DNA from 2 places in the Streptomyces sp. NPDC021115 genome. Region 1 is predicted to be linked to the other one. Evidence: riboswitches for the same ligand, from Rfam matches in the RefSeq annotation. Region 1 holds a riboswitch; the other holds the start of a gene.
The links. A riboswitch is a leader RNA that binds a small molecule or an ion and turns the genes downstream of it on or off. The one in region 1 is predicted to bind glycine.
Positions count from the first base shown of each region.

Region 2: it holds a riboswitch for glycine, as region 1 does, so the genes downstream of both, gcvT (glycine cleavage system aminomethyltransferase GcvT) here and gcvP (aminomethyl-transferring glycine dehydrogenase) in region 1, are expected to answer to the same signal.

Region 1 covers NZ_JBIRQF010000018.1:9,049-16,113, reverse strand. Annotated here, with positions in the region: gene ACH4TL_RS35995 (hypothetical protein) at 41-628, shown strand; gene ACH4TL_RS35990 (DUF5999 family protein) at 897-1,103, shown strand; gene gcvP (aminomethyl-transferring glycine dehydrogenase) at 1,191-4,088, opposite strand; glycine riboswitch at 4,278-4,375, opposite strand; gene ACH4TL_RS35980 (PRC-barrel domain-containing protein) at 4,502-4,819, shown strand; gene ACH4TL_RS35975 (DNA polymerase IV) at 4,795-6,213, opposite strand; gene ACH4TL_RS35970 (MerR family transcriptional regulator) at 6,286-6,912, opposite strand.
Region 2 covers NZ_JBIRQF010000001.1:283,285-290,349, reverse strand. Annotated here, with positions in the region: gene ACH4TL_RS01300 (hypothetical protein) at 1-458, opposite strand, end outside; gene ACH4TL_RS01295 (L-serine ammonia-lyase) at 469-1,851, opposite strand; gene glyA (serine hydroxymethyltransferase) at 1,964-3,229, opposite strand; gene gcvH (glycine cleavage system protein GcvH) at 3,256-3,636, opposite strand; gene gcvT (glycine cleavage system aminomethyltransferase GcvT) at 3,702-4,829, opposite strand; glycine riboswitch at 5,027-5,136, opposite strand; gene ACH4TL_RS01275 (AAA family ATPase) at 5,307-6,014, shown strand; gene ACH4TL_RS01270 (enhanced serine sensitivity protein SseB) at 6,171-6,968, shown strand.

The DNA of each region.
Region 1 (7,065 bases):
TATCGCTCCACCGTGTCTCCGAAGTGAGAGGCGACCCACCATGCCGCTGCTCGTGCCCCCGGCCCCCGCGCCCGCCCTGCGCAGCGTCCTCACGGCCCTTGGCTCCCCCACCGCCGTCCGCGAGGTCCGCACCCCGGCACTCAGCTCCCTGCCCGGCCCCTTCGAACCCGAACTCCCGCTCCCCGTCCACGTCTTGGACGACATCACCACGCCCGTCGGCCCGCCGCAGGTCAGACTCACCGGCTGGCGTTTCATGCTGCGCGACGGCGACCGCACGGTGGCCGCGGCCGAGGCCATGCTCACCGCCGACGGCTGGGCCTTCTCGCACTTCTCCGAGGGGCCGTACGTGGCATCGGCCGAACTCGCCCTGCGCCAGGCCGAGTCGCTGCCCTCGGCGTACCAGCCGCGGCTGCTGTCCATCCCCGAGCTGTACATGGTCGCGCTGTGGCTGCACGGCGACCCCGCGGCGGACGCCGCCGAGGGCGGCCTCGGCGCCGGGGACCTGCTGGTGCCGCTCGCCCCGGCACCGCCCGGCATCGCGGCCCACCGCCCGCACCCCGCGGCCGATCTGCTGCCCGTCCTCACCCATCGGCTGGCCGCCGCCCCGCTGCTGGGCTCCCCGGCCTGACCTGCGCCTTCCACGACGGCCTCAGCGCCCCGCGGCCCGCCGGGCCGCGGGGCGCCGCGCCACGGCCGGGTAACAGTCCCGCCACGGTGAACCGTCCGGTCGGGTGATGCGTCATTATCTAGCAAGACCGGTGCCGCGAAATCCCTGCGGAATCCGCTCCGCAGGGCAACACTGGGAGCAACCAACCGACAGACAACGGGGGGCGGCCAACATGAACGCCGCAGCGAGCAGCAGGACATACACCTCACCGCAGCGAAAGAACCTCGCCATGTGCCAGCATCAACCACCGTGCCCGTCAGCCGACTCCGCCGACCGGGAGGCCGCCCATCTCGTGGCGCACCACCCGGAGCAGGGCTGGAGCCTGCTGTGCAACGGTGTCCTGCTCTTCGAGGACACCGGTGAGCTGCTGCCGGACGGGCGCGTCATCGCCCCGTGCCGACCGCTCGCCACCGAGCACGTCGTGACCGCCGCCTAGGCTGACCACCCAGCGGCATGGCATAACCAGGGGCCGGCCCGGCGAGCACCCGCCGAACCGGCCCCATCGTTGTGTCCAGCCCCGTGTTCAGCTCTCGTACGAGTCCAGCGGCGGGCACGAGCAGACCAGGTTCCGGTCCCCGAACGCCCCGTCGACCCGCCGCACCGGCGGCCAGTACTTGTCGGCGGCCGAGACCCCGGCCGGGAACACCGCCTCGTCCCTGCTGTACGGGTGGTCCCACGCACCGCTCAGCGTGGCGGCGGTGTGCGGCGCGTTCCGCAGCGGGTTGTCCTCCTTGAACCACTCGCCCGAACCGACCTTGTCGATCTCCGCACGGATCGCGATCATCGCGTCGCAGAACCGGTCCAGCTCCGCCAGGTCCTCGCTCTCCGTCGGCTCGATCATCAGCGTCCCGGCGACCGGGAACGACATCGTCGGCGCGTGGAACCCGTAGTCGATCAGGCGCTTGGCCACATCGTCCACCGTGACCCCGGTCGCCTTGGTGAGCGGCCGCAGATCCACCACGCACTCGTGCGCCACCAGCCCGCCGGGCCCGGTGTAGAGCACCTGGTAGTGCGGCTCCAGCCGCTTGGCGATGTAGTTGGCGCCGAGCACCGCGGCCTGGGTCGCGTGGCGCAGCCCCTCGGCGCCCATCAGCCGGACGTACGCCCAGGAGATCGGCAGGATGCCCGCCGAGCCCCACGGCGCGGCCGAGACCGGGCCGACGCCGGTGGCCGGTCCCGCGGCGGGCTGGAGCGGGTGGTTGGGCAGGTACGGCGCGAGGTGCTCGCGCACCGCGACCGGGCCGACGCCCGGACCGCCGCCGCCGTGCGGGATGCAGAACGTCTTGTGCAGGTTCAGATGGGAGACGTCGCCGCCGAAGCGGCCGGGCTCGGCCAGTCCGACCAGCGCGTTGAGGTTGGCGCCGTCCACGTAGACCTGGCCGCCCGCGTCGTGCACGGCCGCGCAGATCTCGGTGATGTGCTCCTCGAACACACCGTGGGTGGACGGGTAGGTGACCATGAGGACGGCCAGCTGGTCGCCGTACTGCTCGATCTTGGCGCGCAGGTCGGCGGCGTCAACCTCGCCGTCCTCGCCGGTCTTGACGACGACGACCTTCATGCCCGCCATCACGGCGCTCGCCGCGTTGGTGCCGTGCGCGGAGGACGGGATCAGGCACACCGTGCGCTGCGGCTCACCGTTGGCCCGGTGGTACGCCCGCACCGCCAGCAGCCCGGACAGCTCGCCTTGCGATCCGGCGTTCGGCTGGAGGGAGACCTTGTCGTAGCCGGTCACGTCGGCCAGCCGCTCCTCCAGCTCGCGGATCAGCGTCAGATAGCCGTGGGCCTGCTCGACCGGCGCGAAGGGGTGCAGCGCGCCGAACTCCGGCCAGGTGACCGGCTCCATCTCGGTGGTCGCGTTGAGCTTCATGGTGCAGGAGCCGAGCGGGATCATGCCCCGGTCCAGCGCGTAGTCCCGGTCGGCCAGCCGCCGCAGATAGCGCAGCATCGCGGTCTCGGAGCGGTACTGGTGGAAGACCGGATGGGTCAGGTACGCGTCCGAGCGCAGCAGCTCCGCGGGCAGCGCGTCGTCCACCGCGGCGTCCAGCTCGTCGATGCCGCTCGCGTCCCCGCCGTCGACGCCGAAGGCGGACCACACGGCGGCCAGCTGGGCGCGGCCTGTGGTCTCGTCGCACGCGATGCCCACATGGTCCGCGTCGGTCTGCCGGAGGTTGACCCCGGCCTCGCGGGCGGCGGCGACCACGTCGGCGGCCTTGCCGGGGACGCGCGCGGTGAGGGTGTCGAAGAAGGCGCCGTGCACCACCTCGACGCCGCCCGCCCGCAGCCCCTCGGCGAGGACGGCGGCGTAGCGGTGGGTGCGGCGGGCGATGGCCGCGAGCCCGTCCGGGCCGTGGTAGACCGCGTACATTCCGGCCATCACCGCGAGCAGGACCTGCGCGGTGCAGATGTTGCTGGTGGCCTTCTCGCGGCGGATGTGCTGCTCGCGGGTCTGGAGCGCCAGCCGGTACGCCTTGTCGCCGTCGGCGTCCTGCGAGACCCCGACGAGGCGTCCCGGCAGGCTGCGGGCGTGGGCGGAACGCACGGCCATGTACCCGGCGTGCGGGCCGCCGAAGCCCATGGGCACGCCGAACCGCTGGGTGCTGCCGACCGCGACGTCCGCGCCGAGCTCGCCGGGCGAGGTGAGCAGGGTGAGCGCGAGCAGATCGGCGGCCACGGTGACGATCGCGCCCAGTTCATGGGCCCGCTCGATCACCCGGCGCGGATCGCGGACCGCGCCGGAGGCGCCCGGGTACTGGAGCAGCACGCCGAAGACGCCGCGCTCGGCGGCCTCGTCCGGGATGCCGTCGGTCAGATCGGCGACCACGACCTCGACGCCGGTCGGCTCGGCGCGGGTCTCGATGACGGCGATGGTCTGCGGCAGACAGTCGGCGTCGACCAGGAAGACGCCCTCCTTGACCTTGCCGACGCGGCGCGAGAGCGCCATGGCCTCGGCGGCGGCCGTGGCCTCGTCCAGCAGCGAGGAACCTGCGGTGTCCAGTCCTGTCAGGTCGGAGACGACGGTCTGGAAGTTGAGCAGCGCCTCCAGCCGGCCCTGGGAGATCTCCGGCTGGTACGGCGTGTAGGCCGTGTACCAGGCGGGGTTCTCCATGACGTTGCGCAGGATCACCGGCGGGGTGAACGTGCCGTAGTAGCCGAGGCCGATCATGGACGGCAGCACCTGGTTGCGGTCGGCGAGGGCGCGCAGCTCGGCGAGGACCTCCGCCTCGCTGCGGGCCGGCGGCAGCCGCAGCGCCTCGGCGCTCTTTATGACCTCGGGTACGGCGGCGGCGGTCAGCTCGTCGAGGGAGCCGAAGCCGACCTGGGCGAGCATCTTGGCCTGCGCTCCGGCGTCGGGGCCGATGTGCCGCTGCTCGAATGGAGTACCGCGCTCCAGTTCGGCGAGCGAGATGCGGTGGGTGGTCATCTGCGGGGGCCTCCTGGTCAGGTACGACCGGCGAGGGGCACCGCGGTGCGGGTGCCCGGACGGCCTCCCCCTCTGTCATCTCAACCTGAGAGCTTCACCGGCCCGTGGTGCCTGACCGGCTTTCACCGTCGGTGAGGAGGGGTTCCGGAGCATGTGCTCCCCGTGGCCCACCCTGCTTTCCAGAGTGACCTCACCCGCACGGTACGTGTGCCTGAGAGATTCCGGGGAGGATTTGCTCCTTCGGCGCCCCCGACACCATCGTCGGAGGACTCTCCCGCACGGGGTCTACAGCCACAGCCAGCGTACCAGCGCGTCTGCCGTTGGGGGTTGGACAGTGGATGCCCGAGTGGCCGGGTACCCGGATGTGGCTTTTGGTAGGTATCACTGGACCATCGCCATCTGTGGGAGAGAGCGTGCAGACGGACATCGACCCGCGAACCCTCATCGGCCGCAAGGCGTTCGACCGCGAGGGCGCCAAGATCGGCACGGTGGACGAGGTCTACCTCGACGACGCGACCGGCGAGCCCGAGTGGGCGGCGGTACGCACGGGCCTGTTCAGCCGGGACGTCTTCGTCCCCCTCGAACCGAGCGAGGTCGTCGGCGACGCGCTGCGGGTGCCGTACGACCGGGCGCTGATCAAGGACGCCCCGGACCTCGGGGTCGGCCGCCATCTCTCCCCGGAGCAGGAGCTTCAGCTGTACCACCACTACGGTCTCGACGTCACCGGCTGACCGGGCCGCACCAGCGGCAGCGGCTCGCCCGGCTCCAGATCCGGGTCGTCCACGGCGAACGTCCGCACCCGGCCGGGCTCCGACCAGGGCACCTCGAACCGTATGGTCACCCGCCCCACCCCGCTGCCCTGCACCCAGCCCGCCCCGTACTCGGCGTGCCGCACATCGGCCCCGGGCAGCCACGCCCGCGGCCGCGCGGCGCCCTCAGCGGCCTCTGAGGCGCCCGGGGCGCCCGGGCCCTCCGGCTCCGGCGTCTCGGAGCCCGGGGCCCTCTCCGGCCCCTCCAGGGCCTCGTGGGCGGCCTCAGCCGCCTGCGCGGCCTGGGCGGCCTGGGCGAACAGATCCTCCTGCGTGTAGTCCGCGAGCCCGGAGACGCCCACCCCCAGCAGCCGCACGCCCGCCGTGGTGTCCACCCCGTCGATCAGCCGCGCCGCGGCCTCCTTGACCACGCCGGGGTCGTCGGTGGGCCCGCGCAGGGTCTCCGAACGGGTCAGCGTCGAGAAGTCGTACCGCCGCACCTTGATCACGACCGTGCGTCCGGAGCGGCCCGCCTCCCGCAGCCGCCGCACACAGCGGTCGGCCAGCCGCGCCACCTCCAGCTGCACCCGGGTGCGGTCGGTCACGTCGACGTCGAAGGTGTCCTCCACCGAGACGGACTTGGCGTCCCGCTCGGCGACCACCGCCCGCTCGTCCCGCCCGCTGGCCATCAGGTACAGCGACGCCCCGTGCGCCCGGCCCAGCAGCCGGACCAGCTCCGCCTCGCCCGCCTCCCGCGTCTCGGCGACGGTGTGGATGCCGACCCGGCGCAGCGCCTCCGCGGTGGCCGGGCCGACGCCCGGCAGGGTGCGCACCGGCATCGGGTCCAGCAGCTCCCGCTCCGTGCCGGGCTCGATGACCACCAGTCCGTCCGGCTTGGCCCGCTCGGAGGCGATCTTGGCGAGCATCTTGGAGCCGGCCAGGCCCACCGAGCCGGTCAGCCCGGTCACCGCGCGGATGTCGGCCCGCAGCCGCTCCCCCACGGCCACCGCCGCCGCCACCCGGGGCTCGGCGCCGCCCGCCTCCAGATCCACGAACGCCTCGTCCAGGCTCAGCGGCTCCACCAGTGGCGACAGCGCCCGCAGCAGCCCCATGACCTGATCGCTGACCTGGCGGTAGAGCGGGAAGCGTGGGGTGAGGTACGCCGCGTTCGGACAGAGCCTGCGGGCCTGCGCCATCGCCATGGCCGAGTGCACCCCGTGCACCCGCGCCTCGTACGACGCGGTGGCCACCACCCCGCGCGGCCCGAGGCCGCCCACGATCACCGGCTTTCCGCGCAGGCTGGGCTTGGCCGCCTGCTCCGCCGAAGCGTAGAAAGCGTCCATGTCCAGGTGGAGAATCGTCGGCGCACCCCTCACAGGTCCGATGCTGCCGCACACCACTGACAATCGGCGCGCACGGGGGACCCGAACCGCCCGGAGGGAGCGCTCTCAGCCCGCCCGGTTGCGGCGCCTGGCGAGTTCGTCGGCGGGGTTGTGGCCCACCAGCGTCTCGCCGGTGTCCACCCGCTCCCCGTGCAGCTGGGACAGCGCGCTCTCCACGTCCCGCCACACCACGCCCACGGCGATCCCGAAGACGCCCTGGCCGCCCTGGAGGAGGTCCACGACCTCGTCAGGCGAGGTGCACTCGTACACCGTCGCGCCGTCGCTCATCAGCGTCATCTGGGCCAGATCGTCCAGGCCCCTGGTGCGCAGGTGCTGGACGGCGGCCCGGATGTTCTGGAGGGACACGCCGGTGTCCAGCAGCCGCTTGACGATCTTGAGGACGACCACGTCCCGGAAGCTGTACAACCGCTGGCTGCCCGACCCGTAGGCGGGCCGCACGCTCGGCTCCACCAGGCCCGTGCGCGCCCAGTAGTCCAGCTGGCGGTAGGTGATGCCCGCGGCGGCGCACGCGGTGGGGCCGCGGTAGCCGACCGTCTCCTTACCCCCCGCGGCGGGCTCTCGCGATGCCGTGGGCTGTGCCGCGACCCGAGCCTTCAGTGCCGGATCGGCCGGTGCGCTCCCCTGGAGCGTGTACGGACCTCCGGCTGCCGTGCCGTCGCCGGTGCTTCTCACGCCGACCTCCGTCCTCGACCTGCCTCCTCGAAGGTAGGCAGTCACCCGGGGTGCGTCAACGATCGCCACACTCGGCACGCCGAGTGATAATCACCCTGAGAGTGGTTTCCCGTGTCCCTCGTCCGGGAAAGGCTACTCGAATGTGCTAGCGAG
Region 2 (7,065 bases), on a different contig from region 1:
AAGGGCCGCCCGTCCACGAGCAGCCACTCCGGCGACAGGCCGAACGTGGGCTCGCGACTCCGTACCCCAGGCCCGGGAAGCAAGAGCCGCTTCGTGTAGCCGACCCCGTGCGACAGGACGGTCAGCTTGCCGCGCAGATCGCTCAGCCGACCCCCGAAGCTCGCGGAGACCGCGAGATCCACCGGCGTCGCCAGCGCCTGTTCCCACGGCAGCACCGGAAGCCCCAGCTCCGCGAACAGCTCCCGTATCCCGCCCTGGAACGCGGACGACTCCGTCGAGGTGACCAGGAGCTGCACCCGGAAGTCGTCGTGGAACAGCGGCAGTACGTCCAGCAGCCGCCCGGCGGAGGTGACGTTGTGCACGACGAGCAGGACGCGCCGGCTCGCCGCACGGCTCGTCCAGCGCTCCGCGCCGTCCCCGACCGGCACCCGTATCGCCGGAGGATCAGCCGACGTCACCGGCTTGCCCTCAGCACTCGATGACGTTGACCGCGAGCCCGCCCCGCGCCGTCTCCTTGTACTTGACCTTCATGTCGGCGCCGGTGTCCTTCATGGTCTTGATGACCTTGTCCAGGGACACATGGTGGCGGCCGTCGCCGCGCAGCGCCATCCGCGCGGCGGTGACGGCCTTGACCGCCGCCATGCCGTTGCGCTCGATGCAGGGGATCTGCACCAGACCGCCGACCGGGTCGCAGGTCAGGCCCAGGTTGTGTTCCATGCCGATCTCGGCGGCGTTCTCGACCTGCTCGGGGCTGCCGCCCAGCACCTCGGCCAGGCCACCGGCGGCCATCGAGCAGGCGGAGCCGACCTCGCCCTGGCAGCCGACCTCGGCACCGGAGATCGACGCGTTCTCCTTGAAGAGCATGCCGATGGCGCCCGCGGCGAGCAGGAAGCGGATGACGCCCTCCTCGTCCGCGCCGGGGACGAAGCGGGTGTAGTAGTGCAGGACGGCCGGGATGATCCCGGCGGCGCCGTTGGTCGGGGCGGTCACGACACGGCCCCCGGCGGCGTTCTCCTCGTTGACCGCCATCGCGTACAGGGTCACCCACTCCATCGCACGCGCGGCCGCGTCGCCCTCGGAGCGCAGGGCGCGGGCGGCGTTGGCCGCGCGGCGGCGGACCTTCAGCCCGCCCGGCAGGATGCCCTCCTGCGTCAGCCCGCGGGAGACGCAGGACTCCATGACCCGCCAGATCTCCAGCAGCCCCGCCCGGATCTCCTCCTCCGTGCGCCACGCCTTCTCGTTCTCCAGCATCAGCGCGGAGATGGACAGACCGGTCTCGCGGGAGAGCCGCAGCAGCTCGTCGCCGGTGCGGAAGGAGTACTTCAGGACGGTGTCGTCGAGCTTGATGCGGTCCTCGCCGACCGCGTCCTCGTCGACGACGAAGCCGCCGCCGACCGAGTAGTAGGTCTTCTCCAGCAGCGGATGGCCGGTCTCGTCGTACGCGAAGAGCGTCATGCCGTTGGCGTGGTACGGCAGGGACCGGCGGCGGTGCAGTATCAGCTGGTCGGACTCGTCGAAGTCGATCTCGTGGCCGCCCTCGACCTCGGTGGCGAGCAGTCGCAGCCGCTTGGTGGTGCGGATGCGCTCGACCTCGCCGTCGGCGGACTCGACGTCGACGGTGCGCGGGGAGTGGCCCTCCAGGCCGAGGAGGACGGCCTTGGGGGTGCCGTGGCCGTGGCCGGTGGCGCCGAGGGAGCCGAACAGCTCCGCCCGCACCGAGGCGGTGGGGGCCAGCAGCCCCTCGTTCTTCAGTCGCCCGACGAACATCCGCGCCGCCCGCATGGGGCCGACGGTGTGCGAGCTGGACGGGCCGATGCCGATCGAGAAGAGATCGAATACGGAGATGGCCACCGGGGACTCCTTCGTCTGCACGTGGGGGTGCGCGTGCGGGTGGTGCGGTGCGGGGGGCGCGCCGGGTGGGCGCGCCCCCCGAGGTCCGGGCCCCAGGAGGCCGGGACCCGGCTTACTTCGACAGGTGCGGGTACAGCGGGTGCTTGTCGGCGAGGGCGGTGACCCGCGCCTTCAGCGCCTCGGCGTCGTATTCGGGCTTCAGCGCCTCGGCGATGATGTCCGAGACCTCGCGGAAGTCCTCGGCGGTGAAGCCGCGGGTGGCGAGCGCCGGGGTGCCGATCCGCAGACCCGAGGTGACCATCGGGGGCCGCGGGTCGTTCGGGATGGCGTTGCGGTTGACCGTGATGCCGACCTCGTGGAGGCGGTCCTCGGCCTGCTTGCCGTCCAGCTCGGAGTTGCGCAGGTCGACCAGGACGAGGTGCACGTCGGTGCCGCCGGACAGGACGGAGACGCCCACCTCGGTCACGTCCGCCCGGGTCAGCCGCTCGGCGAGGATCTTGGCGCCCTCGACCGTGCGCTCCTGGCGCTCCTTGAACGCGGAACCGGCCGCGACCTTGAAGGACACCGCCTTGGCCGCGATCACGTGCTCCAGCGGGCCGCCCTGCTGGCCGGGGAAGACCGCGGAGTTGATCTTCTTGGCCAGCTCGGCGGTGGAGAGGATGACGCCGCCGCGCGGACCGCCCAGGGTCTTGTGGGTGGTGGTGGTCACGACATGGGCGTGCGGTACGGGGGAGGGGTGCAGACCCGCCGCCACCAGGCCGGCGAAGTGGGCCATGTCGACCATCAGGTACGCGCCGACCTCGTCGGCGATGCGGCGGAAGGCGGCGAAGTCCAGCTGACGCGGGTACGCCGACCAGCCGGCGATGACCAGCTTGGGGCGGTGCTCCTTGGCCAGCCGCTCGACCTCGTCCATGTCGACCAGACCGGTCTCGGCGTCCACGTGGTAGGGCACCACGTTGTAGAGCTTGCCGGAGAAGTTGATCTTCATGCCGTGGGTGAGGTGGCCGCCGTGGGCCAGGTTCAGCCCCAGGATGGTGTCGCCGGGCTGGAGCAGCGCGAACATCGCGGCCGCGTTGGCCTGGGCGCCGGAGTGCGGCTGGACGTTGGCGGCCTCGGCGCCGAAGAGTTCCTTGATGCGGTCGATGGCGATCTGCTCGACCACGTCGACGTGCTCACACCCGCCGTAGTAGCGGCGGCCCGGGTAGCCCTCGGCGTACTTGTTGGTCAGGACCGAGCCCTGGGCCTCCATGACGGCGGCCGGAGCGAAGTTCTCCGAGGCGATCATCTCGAGGGTGGACTGCTGGCGGTGGAGTTCGGCGTCGACGGCGGCGGCGACGTCCGGGTCGAGCTCGTGGAGGGAGCTGTTCAGAAGCGACATCAGGGTCCCGATCGAAGTAAGGAGGGTCAGTTGTTGGAGAAGGTGGCGTATTCCTCGGCGGAGAGCAGGTCGTCCGGCTCGTCCGTCACCTTCACCTTGAACAGCCAGCCGCCCTCGAAGGGGGCGGAATTCACCAGCGCCGGGTCGTTCACCACGTCCTCGTTGATTTCGGTGACCTCACCGGAGACCGGCGCGTACAGGTCGCTGACCGACTTCGTGGACTCCAGCTCACCGCAGGTCTCACCGGCGGCGACCGCGGAGCCGACATCCGGGAGCTGGACGTACACGACATCGCCGAGCGCGTTGGCCGCGTATTCGGTGATGCCGATCGTCGACACGCCGTCCTGGTCGGCGGCCGACAGCCACTCGTGCTCCTTGCTGTAGCGCAGCTGCTGGGGGTTGCTCATGGTCCGATTCTCCTGGATAGGGGGGAGTGCATGGGAAACGGGTCTTTACTGGTGAGACAGAGGTTTCAGCGCTCGCGGCGGTAGAAGGGGAGCGCGACCACCTCGTAAGGCTCCCGGGTACCGCGGATGTCCACCGACACTCCCGGGCTGCCGGGCGCGGCGTGCTCCGCGTCGACGTACGCCATGGCGATCGGCTTCCCCAGGGTCGGGGACGGGGCGCCCGAGGTGACCCGGCCGATCTCCGAGCCGTCGGGGCCCGTCACGGCGTATCCGGCGCGCGGCACCCGGCGGCCCTCGGCGACCAGGCCGACGAGCGTGCGCGGCGGCCGCGCCTCGGCCTCGCGCGCGGCGGCCTCCAGCGGCCCGCGGCCGACGAAGTCGCCGGGCTTGCCGAACTTCACCACCCGGCCGAGCCCCGCGTCGAACGGGGTCGTGTCGGTGCCCAGCTCGTGCCCGTACAGCGGCATCCCCGCCTCGAGGCGCAGCGTGTCCCGGCAGGACAGACCGCACGGCACCAGGCCCACCGGGGCGCCCGCCTCGGTCAGCGCCTGCCAGACCCGCTCGGCGTCGTCCGGCGCGACGAACAGCTCGAAGCCGTCCTCGCCGGTATAGCCGGTACGGGCGATCAGCGCGTCCACGCCGGCGACGGTGCCGGGCAGCCCCGCGTAGTACTTCAGCCCGTCCAGGTCGGCGTCGGTGAGGCCCTTGAGGATGCCGGGGGACTGCGGCCCCTGGACGGCGAGCAGCGCGTACGCGTCGCGGTCGTCCCGTACGACGGCGTCGAAGCCGGTGGCGCGCTCGGTCAGCGCGTCCAGCACCACCTGGGCGTTCGAGGCGTTGGCCACGACCAGGAACTCCTGCTCGGCGAGCCGGTAGACGATCAGGTCGTCGAGGATGCCGCCCTCGCCGTCGCAGATCATCGTGTAGCGGGCGCGGCCCACGGCGAGCGCCGAGAGATGACCGACCAGGGCGTGGTCGAGGGCGTCGGCGGCCTGCGGCCCGGTGAGAGCGATCTCACCCATGTGGGAGAGGTCGAAGAGCCCGGCGCGGGTGCGCACCGCGGTGTGCTCGTCGCGCTCGCTCCCGTACCGCAGCGGCATGTCCCAGCCGGCGAAGTCGGTCATGGTGGCGCCGAGCGCACGGTGGACGGCGTCCAGCGCGGTGCGGCGGGGCGTGGGCGGGGCGTCGGTCATGGTGCGGCTCCCAGGGGCATGATCACGGCGATGACAGTGACGGGCGGGGCGGATGGGACGACAAGGACGGCGCTGCGTCCTCCCCATCTGTCATCGGAACCTGAGAGGTTCGCCGTGACCACTCCCGCGCGGCGGGACGGCCGGGCTTGCACCTTGGGTGGAGCCACCGGCTTCGGCGGCCCGCTTTTCAGATCTGCCTCATCCATGCGGTATCGGGGCCTGAGAGATTCAAGGGAGGACTTGCTCCTTCGGCGCCTCGGACGACCGGCGGACTGCCGGTGGACGAGAACTCTCCCGCGCGGATTCAAGCGGCCGGTATGGAGTTTTGCGCGGTCATCATCGCACGTCCGCTCCTGAAGGGAACCCTTGATCTTGCGCCGTATCTGTGAGCGGGGTCGCGCCGGGGCCTCCTTGATGGACATTACCTTTTCTTGACACTCTCGGGGTACGGAGCCGCTTGACCGACCTTGGAGGACGATCACGGTGCACGGGCAGGGAACATACGCGACAACCCGAGGAACCCTGCCCGCGCGGCAGGAGCGGACCCCGCAGGAGCCGCCGTCGCAGCGAACGGGCGGCACAATCCGGCCGGACCGCCGCTCCGCCGTGCACGACCTGCGCGGCGGAGTGGGGGCGGAGCTGCGCTACCCGGCGCGTGACCTGATCATCGCCTCGGGGCTGCCCGGCAGCGGCAAGTCGACCCTGATCAACCGGGTGGTCCCGGGCGCCGACCCGAGCGGCGCGGCCGTGGTGCGGGTCGACTCGCAGAACACCCGGGAGGCATGGGAGAGACGCATGCCCCGCTGGCTGCCGTACGCGGTCTACCGGCCGCTGGTCCGCTGCGCCCACTACGTGGGGCTGCGCCGGGCGCTCACCTCCGGCGCGAGCGTCGTCGTCCACGACTGCGGCTCGCAGCCCTGGGTGCGCCGCTGGCTGGCCAGGGACGCCCGGCGCACCGGCCGCGGGCTGCACCTGGTGCTGCTGGACGTGGACCCCACGGTCGCCCTGGAGGGTCAGGCCGCCCGCGGCCGCGGGGTCTCCGGATCTGCCTTCGGGCGGCACCGGCGGGCGATGGGCCAACTGGTGGCGCGGGTGGAGGGCGGGCTTCCGCCCGAGGGCTGCGCATCGGCCGTTCTGCTCGACCGGGCAACCGCGAGCGTGCTGCGAAGCATCTCCTTCGAGTGACAGGGCTGCTGACGCGGCTGCTGACGCGTCCGCGCCGAAGAATGCGGCCGCCCGGCGTGAGGAAGTGCTGTGGAGATGACCGGGCGGCCCATGGCCTTCCGCCGCGCAGCCGTTAAGGTGCTGGTGCAGGTCGGACGAGATGGCGGTTGGACGAAGATGAGTATCCCGGAGCACCAGGGCATAACCCCCGCTCACGGAGGATTTCCCGACGGCGCTTATCCCGCGTTCCCCGGCAATGAGCTGGAAGAGGTGCTGGCCGCCTCGATCGGGGTCCCGGGCGCCGGAGCGCGGATCGTGGAGACGCTCGCCCGAAGTCATGTCTGGATCCCGCTGCCGAGCGGCGGCGGCCCCGACAGCCGCAGCCTCGACCTGCCCACCCTGGAGATCGAGGGCCAGGCGTACGTCCCGGTCTTCAGCTCCGAGCAGCAGTTCCTCCAGATCGTCGGCGGCCATATGTCGTTCACCGTCGCCCCGGCCGTCGAGTTCGCCCGCGGGCTGCCGCCGCAGCTCGGCATCGCGGTGAACCCGGACGGGCCGGTCGGCGTCCCGCTGCCGCCGGCCGCGGTCGAGGAGCTGTGCAAGGCCGGGCGCAGCGAGCTGGACGGCCCCGCGCGCGGGGGCCGGGTGCGGCTGTTCGAGCCGGACTGGCAGGAGGAGCCCGTCGACTTCCTGGCCGCGGCCGGGATCGAGTTCGGGAGGGAGCCCGGGGTACGCACCGCGCGTCGCGCGCTGGCCAGCGTCGAGGGTGATCAGCCTGCGCTCTTCGTCGGGGTCCAGCTGGACGCGCCGGGCCCCGACGGGCAGGCGCTCGCGGTGGAGGCGCTCGGCCGGGCGCTGGGCACCGTACCGGTCCCGTGGACGGTACAGCTCGTCGCACTGGACGTCGCGCAGGGTGACCCCGTGGCCACCTGGATGCTGGAGCGCGTACGGCCGTTCTACGACCGTGACCTGTGACGCACTCCGGGGACGGCCATGCGGGCCCGTAAGCTGGTTGGATGACCAGACGGGGCGGCGCGCGTCCCGGTGAGATACGGGCAAGGCCGAGAGAGGG